One region of the Streptosporangium sp. DT93 genome, then DNA from elsewhere that is predicted to be linked to it. Evidence: riboswitches for the same ligand, from Rfam matches in the RefSeq annotation. Region 1 holds a riboswitch; each other region holds the start of a gene.
The links. A riboswitch is a leader RNA that binds a small molecule or an ion and turns the genes downstream of it on or off. The one in region 1 is predicted to bind cyclic di-AMP.
Positions count from the first base shown of each region.

Region 1 (2,191 bases):
CCGGCCGGGCCGGGGTTCGGCCGACGCCCGCCCCACTGGGACCGGGCCCGGCGGGCACCCGTCCGCCGTCTCGGCATGTGAGAAGTGTGTACGCGGGGCGAGACGCTCCCCGCGGTGCCGGGTACCCTGAACGGAGATGCGACGGGTGTTCGTACCGTTCACCCGCCGCGGCGGGGCCTGACAGGGGCAGGCCGGCGGCCCGCCACGGTGTCCGTGGCCCTCGCCGGTTGTGAACCCTCCGTCCGCCGGTCCGTGACCCGGACCGCGGCATCGGGCCCGGTCCGAGTCCTGACCGGAGTCTCGGCCACCTTCACCGCTCACACGCGACCGAGACGAGATCCGCCATGTACGAGATGTATGCCTGGAACCGCCCGGACGAGAACGAGAACGAGGCGGTCGACGCCCTCCAGACCGCTCTGGACCGCCGCGACAACGGCGGCTCGCCCACCCGCGGCTGACGGGCGGACGGGCGGGGTCACCCGCCGGCGGCGAACGGCGCCGCACGAGGTGGGAGACGGCGTCGTCCGCCGATGACGGACGGCGGGTCGTCCGCCACCGGGTCCCGTGACGGGCCGGGGGTCATCCGCCGGCGAGGGGTCCGGCCGCGCGCTCGATGCGCTCGGCCAGTTCGACCCCCTCGGGGTCGGGGCGCACCCCGCCGGCGAAGGCGGCGCGCCGCCAGGAGCTCAGCCGCTCCTCCTTGACCACGTCCCCGCTGCGCGGGGCGTGCACCATGTACCCGGGCTTCGTGATCATTCCGACGTGCCCGAGGCCGCTGAAGAAGACCAGGTCCCCCGGTCTCAGATCCTTCCAGGCGATCTTCGCGGAGAACGCCTCGTACTGGTCGGAGGACACGCGGGGCAGCGTGATGCCGGCCGCCTCGTAGGCGCGGAGCATCAGCCCCGAGCAGTCGAAGCCGCCGCGGCCGGTGCCGCCCCAGGAGTAGGGCGTGCCGCGCTTGGACATCGCCCAGCTCAGGGCCTTCTGCCAGGCGGGACGCAGGGACGCGGCCCTCAGCGCTCCCCTCAGGGCGGGCATGCCGAGCGCGGCGGGCCCGGGGGCGGGCAGGGGCGAGGCGGCCGGTGTCACGGCGTGGGCCGCGGCCGGGGTCGCGAGCACCGCGGTCCCGGCGACGAGCACGGACGCGACGCGAGAGCAGACTGTGCCGTACAGAATCGTTCGTTCCTTCCATGGGGCCGGCCGGGTGAGCTGTCGGGCTCGGGCGTGGAGGCCGCCCTACGGCGCGGGAGCGCGCCGACTCGCCCCGAGGGACCTGCCGGGCGTACGGGAACGCGCTCCGGTCAGGAGCGGGATTCCCGGGCCCGGACGGATCCCGGCAAGAGTGGTTCCCCGGCTTCGTCCGCATCGATAAGGATGATCCGGACGAATTAGGCATGAATCTGAACGATGAGGACCATAACCAAACACCATGAAACGGTCAATATAGACTAAAAATGGGCAAAACGATCAAAAGTCGCTCGGATGGAAAATCTGTCCGAGGAATGAGACCGGTGTTCAAGCATCGAGACGGCCCGGTAGGGTGACGGCATGGATTCGCGTAACATCCGCCTGGCGGTCATCCCCGGGGACGGGATCGGGGTCGAGGTCGTCACCGAAGGGCTGAAGGTCCTCGAAGCCGTCGGCACGAAGGTGGAGACCACCACCTACGATCTCGGCGCCAAGCGCTACCACGAGACCGGCGAGACGCTGCCCGCCGGCGTCCTGGAGGAGCTGCGCGGGTACGACGCGATCCTGCTCGGCGCGGTCGGCGACCCCAGCGTGCCCCCGGGCGTGCTGGAGCGCGACCTGCTGCTCAAGCTCCGCTTCCGGCTCGACCACTACGTGAACCTGCGGCCGGTCAAGCTCTTCCCCGGCGTGGAGACCCCCCTGGGCAGGGCCCGGCCGGAGGACATCGACATGGTCGTCGTCCGCGAGGGGACCGAGGGGCCCTACGCCGGCGCCGGTGGCGTGATGCGCCACGGCACCCCGCACGAGATCGCCACCCAGGAGTCGCTCAACACCGCGTACGGCGTCGAGCGCGTGGTGCGCTACGCCTTCGACAAGGCCCTGTCGCGCCCCCGCAGGAAGCTGACGCTGGTCCACAAGACCAACGTGCTCACCTACGCCGGCGACCTGTGGGCCCGCACCTTCGCGAGGGTCGGCCAGGAGTATCCCGACGTCCGGACCGACT
Region 1 covers NZ_JBNCLF010000003.1:372,321-374,511, reverse strand. The annotation lists gene ACLQ2R_RS09555 (C40 family peptidase) at 580-1,140, opposite strand; cyclic di-AMP (ydaO/yuaA leader) riboswitch at 1,180-1,405, opposite strand; gene ACLQ2R_RS09550 (3-isopropylmalate dehydrogenase) at 1,549-2,191, shown strand, end outside.

Region 2 (2,191 bases), on a different contig from region 1:
GCGAGCGCCGCGGCCTCGGCGTCGGTGGCCGGGAACAGGACCACCGCGCGTACCGGCCCCCAGACGGCCGCGACGGTGCGGCAGGCCCGGTCGGCCCTGGCGGCCAGGTCCCGCAGGACGGCGGGCGGCACGTGGTGGCCGGCCACCACGGAGTCCCGGCCGCGGACGACGGTTGTGCCGTCCGGCCAGAGGTCGCGGAGGCCGGCGGGCAGGGGCCCGGCGCCGGTGAGCGGGCCGGCGCTCAGCAGCGCCAGCGTCCCGGCGAGCACGGCGCGGCGTCCGCGCGGGACGGATCCACGCGGGACGGATCCGCGCGGCGGGGACCCGTTCGGGACGGACATGTGAGCCGATGGTAGCCGAACACGCGGAAGCGGCCCCGTCCCCCGGGCAGGGGGACGGGGCCGCTGTCGCGACGCCCGGGGTCAGACGCCGGGACGGACCGCTCCCGCGAAGGTGGACCTGTAGTGGCCCTGCAGCTTCACGATCCGCACCGTCTTGCCGCTACTCGGCGAATGGACCATCCTGCCCTTGCCGACGTACATGCCGACGTGGCCCTTTCCGCTGAAGAACAGCAGGTCACCGGGGAGCAGCCTGCTCCACGAGACCTTCTTCCTGATCGACCGGTACTGGCTCTGCGTGATCCTGGGGAGGGACACCCCCGCCTTGCGCCAGGCGTAGCGGACGAGCCCGGAGCAGTCGAACGCGCCGGGACCGGAGGCTCCCCACCGGTACGGATCGCCGACCTGCTTCCTGGCCTCCGTCACGGCCTTGACGGCCCGGACCTTCTGCAGTGCCGCCCTGCTCGTCCCGGTCTTCTTCGCCGTGGCCGGTGCCCTCTTCGTCCTGGCCTTGACCTTGACGTTCCTGGCGATCCGGTCGGTGCTCTTCGCACCCCCGGCGCTCGCCGCCTCCGTGTCGGAGGCCTGCTCGGAGACGCCGGTCGTGCCGCTGACCAGAATCTCAGGGGGATTGTCCGTCATCGCCTGCGCCGTGGTGGGTCCCAGGGTGACCGCTCCGGCCGAGGCGGTCAACGTAAGGGCGACGCCGCCCAGGGAAAGGCGGAAAAGGCGTGACAGACGGGGGTTGCGCGGGGTGGTAGACAGGATTTCTCCTTGGTGCTTCCACTGATGCCTACCGGGTTAGCTGACGGATTCGGGCTTGGAAGATGCCCTACGACACAAATGTGCCGATTCACCCCTGGCCACCGTTAGGGGCCTTCTGGGTCCCCGGTTCCATGCTCCTGGCTGCATGAATTCGGCGGGCCACCGCGATGACGTCGCCCCTTGCGGGGGCACGGTGGCCGGTTGGATTTCTCTGGGGCAGACGGCCCGAAGACCGTCGTTCACCGCGGCGGCATGGCTTGCACGTCGCGCAGCCAGAAGTTACTCCGATCGCCACGTTTCGGCAAAGGGTTCCTCGAAACGGGGGATCGAGAAGGCATCTTGATCTCACCGTTACCGCTGCGTGATGCCTATTTATGCGATCGAGATATGACTCTCGTCACACCGGACTCGCGCCCTCGGAAATCACGATTTTTGTTATCTTCATCACACCGCGCCTTCTTCCGCGGTGATCCCCCGGGAGGGCCCTGGCCCGGGTCGCCGTGCCCCCGTTCCGGCTCGGCGGAAAACCCGGCCGGCCGGATCCGGGGAAGACACCGCCCCGGGCCCGCGAGGGACCGGCGGGTCAGCTCAGCCTCCGGTCGAGGTGGAACGCCACCTCGTCGCCGGCCGCGTGCTTGCCGATGAGCCTGCACAGTTCCGCCCGCAGGGGCAGCCAGTGCGGGCCGGAGCCCGAGGGCATGAGCGTGGCGGTGAACGGGTGGCCGTCGATCGTCCCGGCGACCTTCACGGCCCGCCTCGTGCCGAGGACCTCGGCCGAGTCCGGCACGGTCACGAAGGTGGCGAAGGTGCCGTCCTTCTCGATCGGGGCGGTGAAGATGTGGTCGAGCGGCTGCGGGGTCGTGGGCGTGGGCATGGTCGTCGTCTCCCGGGTCGTGTGTCGCGGCGTACCCCCCGCGGACGCGGAGGGGCCGGTGGTCCATGAGGATGACTCCCGCGAGGCCCCGGAATCGTCGCCCGCGCACGAAATGTCCTCACCGGCGCCCGGGGGACGCCCCCGGAGACGAACGAGCGGCCCTCGCACGGCGGAGTCCCTTGGGAATCCCGGCCCCCTCGGGGACGGCCAGAGG
Region 2 covers NZ_JBNCLF010000012.1:34,077-36,267, reverse strand. The annotation lists gene ACLQ2R_RS24260 (hypothetical protein) at 1-341, opposite strand, end outside; gene ACLQ2R_RS24255 (C40 family peptidase) at 423-980, opposite strand; cyclic di-AMP (ydaO/yuaA leader) riboswitch at 1,114-1,270, opposite strand; gene ACLQ2R_RS24250 (DUF1905 domain-containing protein) at 1,687-1,977, opposite strand.
Region 2: it holds a riboswitch for cyclic di-AMP, as region 1 does, so the genes downstream of both, ACLQ2R_RS24255 (C40 family peptidase) here and ACLQ2R_RS09555 (C40 family peptidase) in region 1, are expected to answer to the same signal.

Region 3 (2,191 bases), on a different contig from region 1:
CGCTCCCACGAAGAGTGGACGATGGGCGTCCAGCACGTCAATACGCCGAAACGTAACCGTTACATGCGAGGCGTTTTGCGGGGTCTAGAGGCCCTAAATGGTGATATACATCCCATATAGGGTTTTGGGAGCGCTCCCATCACACGGGCATACAGTCAGGGCATTTCGCGCTCCCAACCCGGGGCCGATCCGGGTGTGATCCAGCGCGGGGCCCCGCCTTCGTGCCATCATGCCGCCATGCCCCGTACGGTCGCGGTGCCGTCGCACCCGCGTGCCGTCGTGCTCGCTGTCGCCGTGCCCGCCTGCCGTCATGCCCGGCGTACGGGTCATGCCCGCGTACGGTCGTGCCCGGCCCTGCGGTCGGCGTCCGCGTGTCGTCGTGCCCGAGGGTGTCGTCGTACCCGCGGGGTGTGGCCGGCGCTGGGGTGGTACGGCTCACGCGCACGGGATCCCGTACGGCCGCGTGGGGGCCGGAGGGCGCGCACGGCGAGGCCCGCCTCCCTGGTGGGTGGGACGGCGGGCACGGGCGGTCACAGGCAGGCGCAGGCGGTCATGGGCGGTCATGGGCGGGCACGGTGGACGACGGGTGCGTCCCGGCCGGGTGAAGACCCCGGCCGGTCGGGAGGGGATGGGAGGGGTCAGCCGGCGTAGACCGGGTAGCCGTAGCCGACGACCTCGGAGACGGGCCGGACGAGCTGCTCGACGTCACCGTTGCCGGTGTTGCCCTCGATCGTGGTGATCGTGCCGTCCCCGTTGTCCTGCTTGACGAAGCCGACGTGGTCGATCCCGTCGATGCTCTTGCCCTGCTGCCAGTCGAAGTAGACGACGGCGCCGGGGGTGGGGACGGTGCCCCAGTGCCCGTTCTCCGCGAACCACTTGGCGTGGGTGACGGTGTAGGCGTCCCAGCCCATCGTGGGCCGGATGCCGGCCATCTCGCCGACCCAGGACACGAACATCGCGCACCAGGGGGCGTTGGCGTAGCCGTAGATGTTGCCTCCGTCGCGGGCGGCGGTCTCCTGGGCACGGGGGGAGGACATGTACCACTGGTGGAACTTGGTCCCGCCGCCCATGGAGTTCTCCCGGACGCCGATCTGCTGCGCGGCCAGGTTCAGCACCTGCGCGGCCGTGACCTTGGGAAGCCGCTGGGCCGCGATCTCCAGGGGGGTGGCGGATCCGGCGTCCTGCGAGACCTCCGCGGTCCTGGTGTCGGCGGGAGGGGTCAGGGAGGTGTGGTCGTCGGCCAGTGCGGCGGGGCCCGAGACCCCGGCGGCCAGGACGACGGCGGCGCTGAGCAGGATGCGTGCCAGTCGGGGGGCGGTGGGGGTGCGGGTGGGGGTGGGGGTGTGCTCGGTCATGATGGGGGTTCGACTCCTTGCGTCGCTTCCATTCCACCTACCGGGTTAGCTGACGGGTTCGGGCTGGGAAGTGCCCTACGACGCACGGATGCGTTGATTCACCCCAGGAACGTGGTTCCCCGGTTCCGCAGACCTCGCGGATTCGGCGGCCGTGCTCACCGGGGGCGGAGGGGGTCCGCTCCGACGAGACACGGTCGGGCAATGTGACGGCAATGCTCAGACCTGGATAGACCTAGACATTTGCCATGAACGGGATGAACTTACGTCATCCGGACAGACGATTACAAGCAAGACATATTGCCTTCACGTGGCAGTAGGCCCTGGTCAGGAGGGTAGGGAGGGGTATTCCGCCCCCGGGGGAGGGGAATGGATCGCCCTTCCCGCGACCTGCGCGTGCCCCTTTCCGGGGCCGGGCTTTTCCGGTCGGCCGGGCGAGGAATCCCGCTGCCCCCGGCGATCCGGTCGTGGTACGCCGACTCCCCCTCGCGCGGGCAGAGGTCTCCGGAGGTGTGCCGGGACGCCCGCCCCGGACGTCACCGAGGGCGCGTTTCATCGAACTGGCCTTCGATGGTAAAAACTCGGGGAGCGCCGGACGACCCCCTCGTAAACCTATTCAAAACCTATTCAAACCCCTCGCGAGGCCCTTCCGGGCACCGGATCCGGCGATGCCCGGGCAGGGCTCAGGGCCGCCTTCAGGACTCCGCGAACCGTACGCCGGTCAGCTCCTCCGACACCTCCCACAGGCGCGCCGCCACCGCCGGATCGGCCGCCCGCGCGGAGGGACGCAGCACCCGGGGCCCGGGGCCGACGTACTGCCCGCCCTCGGCCTCGGGAGA
Region 3 covers NZ_JBNCLF010000034.1:51,078-53,268, forward strand. The annotation lists gene ACLQ2R_RS38640 (CHAP domain-containing protein) at 639-1,355, opposite strand; cyclic di-AMP (ydaO/yuaA leader) riboswitch at 1,375-1,513, opposite strand; gene ACLQ2R_RS38645 (oxidoreductase) at 2,048-2,191, opposite strand, start outside.
Region 3: it holds a riboswitch for cyclic di-AMP, as region 1 does, so the genes downstream of both, ACLQ2R_RS38640 (CHAP domain-containing protein) here and ACLQ2R_RS09555 (C40 family peptidase) in region 1, are expected to answer to the same signal.

Region 4 (2,191 bases), on a different contig from region 1:
TCCTGGCGCTGCCGTTGCTGGTCCTCGCCCTCACCGTCGCCGCGATCGGTGTCACCGTGAGGGCCTGGCGGTGCGCGGGCGTCCTGGCCCGCGGCCATCAGGCGGTCGTGCTGGCGGGACTGCTCGCCCTCCTGTGGTTCTGCCGGCACTGGAACCTGCTCGGCTGGTACCTGTGACCACTCGACCGCCCTGCTCGGCGGACTCCGGTACGAGGTCTCGTCTGGAGTGGCACTAGTACATCGAGATGTGCGGGTGGTCGAAGTGGTTGGCGGTGACGCCGCCGCGGTTGGACATGCCGCGCCAGCCGGAACCGTGGTTGATGCGCTGGCGCCAGATCACGTACTTCACGCCGAGCCTGGCCTTGTTCTTGAGGGCCCAGGCGGCGATCTCGTCGCCGAGCCTGAGGTTGGCGGCCGAGGGCATCGAGCCGCCGGCGCTCATCATGAAGTCGCAGGCGCGGCCCAGCGGGTGCTCGCCGCCGTCGTTCTCGGCCCGGTAGCAGCCGACCGAGTACGGCAGGTCGAAGCGTTTCCTGATCGCGTCACGCATGATCCGGGTCCGGTCGGTGATGTTGTCGGCGCCCACGGGCAGCTGCGGGGCCCAGCTGCCGTCGGAGCGGCGCCCCGAACCCTGGGTGATCAGCCGGTCGATCTTGTTCTTGATGTCCTCGATGACGTCCTCGGCCTTCTCGCGCTGCTCCTGGACCTCCTTGGCCTCCTTGGCGATCTCGTCGGCGAGCCGGGCGGCCGTCTCGGCGGCCTTCCTCCTGCGCTCGACGCTCTCGGCGAACCCCTTCAGCCGGGCGCTCTGCTCGGCGGCGAGCTGCTCCATCAGCGCCGCCCCGCTCAGGTCCTCGGAGAACAGCAGCGAGGGCAGGCCACCGATGCCGCTCTGGTACTGGAGCTGGATGATGGCGTCGACCTGCCGCTCGTTCTCGCCGTAGACCTCCTCGGCCCTGCGCAGGTTCTGCCTGGCCACGGCCTCGCCCTTCTCGGCCTTGCCGAGGGACTCGCGCGTGGCCGCGTAGTTCTCGATCAGCGCGTCGACCTTCTTGTTGAGCTTGACCAGGTCGGCACGGAGCTCGGCCTCGGACGGCTTGGGATCGGCGCTTCCGGCGGTGGGGGCGCCGAGGGTGAAGGCGACGACCGAGCCCAGGCAGAGGGCCAGAGCGGCATGGCGGCGGAACGTGGGGGGCGGGGCCGCCACGTACTCTCCTCTCCTTCCGCCTACCGGGTTAGCTGACGGGTTCGGGCTGGAGGATGCCCTTCCACCGAAGTGGTTTCACCCCAGGTGCGGTGGTTCCCCGGCTCCCGGGCGACGCGCCTGGGATTAGGCATATCGGCTGCTACAGCCGATGTGGGAAGGATAGTAGTGGTAAACCCCAGGTCACGCGACCTCAAACGATACTCATCGGTGATCAATTCGTGATAATGGAGCGCAGGAGATGTGCTGTCTGCTCGGGCAGCACGTCGTTCACGAAGGCACCCATCGCCGACTCCGACCCGGCGAGATACTTCAGCTTGTTCGGCGCGCGGCGGATGCTGAACAGCTCCAGGTGCGCGTACGACAGGTCCCGGCCGGTGGTGACCGGCGCCTGGTGCCAGGCCGCGATGTAGGGCATCGGCATGTCGAAGAGCCCGTCGAGACGGCGCAGCACGTCGGTGTAGAGCGGCCCGAACGCCGCCCGCTCGGCCGCCTCCAGACCGGCCAGGTCCGGGACCCGCCGGTGCGGGTAGAGGTGCACCTCGACCGGCCAGCGCGCGGCGGCCGGGACGAACGCCGTCCAGTGCTCGTTGGAGGCCACCACCCGCACCCCGGCCTCCCGCTCGGAGGCCAGGACGTCGGCGAACAGGTCGCCCCCGGTCCGCTCCCGGTACCGCCCGGCCGCCGCGAGGGTCAGCCTGGTGCGCGGGGTCACGTAGGGGTAGGCGTAGATCTGCCCGTGCGGGTGGGCCAGGGTGATGCCGATCTCGGAGCCCCGGTTCTCGAAGCAGAACACCTGCTCCACCCCGGGCAGGGCCGACAGCTCCGCCGTACGGTCGATCCACGCCTCCATGACCAGCTCGACCCTCTCGGGCGACAGGCGGGAGAACGAGGAGTCGTGCTCGGAGGTGAAGCAGACCACCTCGCAGCGGCCGGCCCCGGGCCGGATCTCGCTCAGCCCGCCCGGCTGCCGGTACTCTCCCGGCTG
Region 4 covers NZ_JBNCLF010000018.1:136,502-138,692, forward strand. The annotation lists gene ACLQ2R_RS31475 (serine hydrolase domain-containing protein) at 1-176, shown strand, start outside; gene ACLQ2R_RS31480 (coiled-coil domain-containing protein) at 232-1,206, opposite strand; cyclic di-AMP (ydaO/yuaA leader) riboswitch at 1,210-1,346, opposite strand; gene galT (galactose-1-phosphate uridylyltransferase) at 1,418-2,191, opposite strand, start outside.
Region 4: it holds a riboswitch for cyclic di-AMP, as region 1 does, so the genes downstream of both, ACLQ2R_RS31480 (coiled-coil domain-containing protein) here and ACLQ2R_RS09555 (C40 family peptidase) in region 1, are expected to answer to the same signal.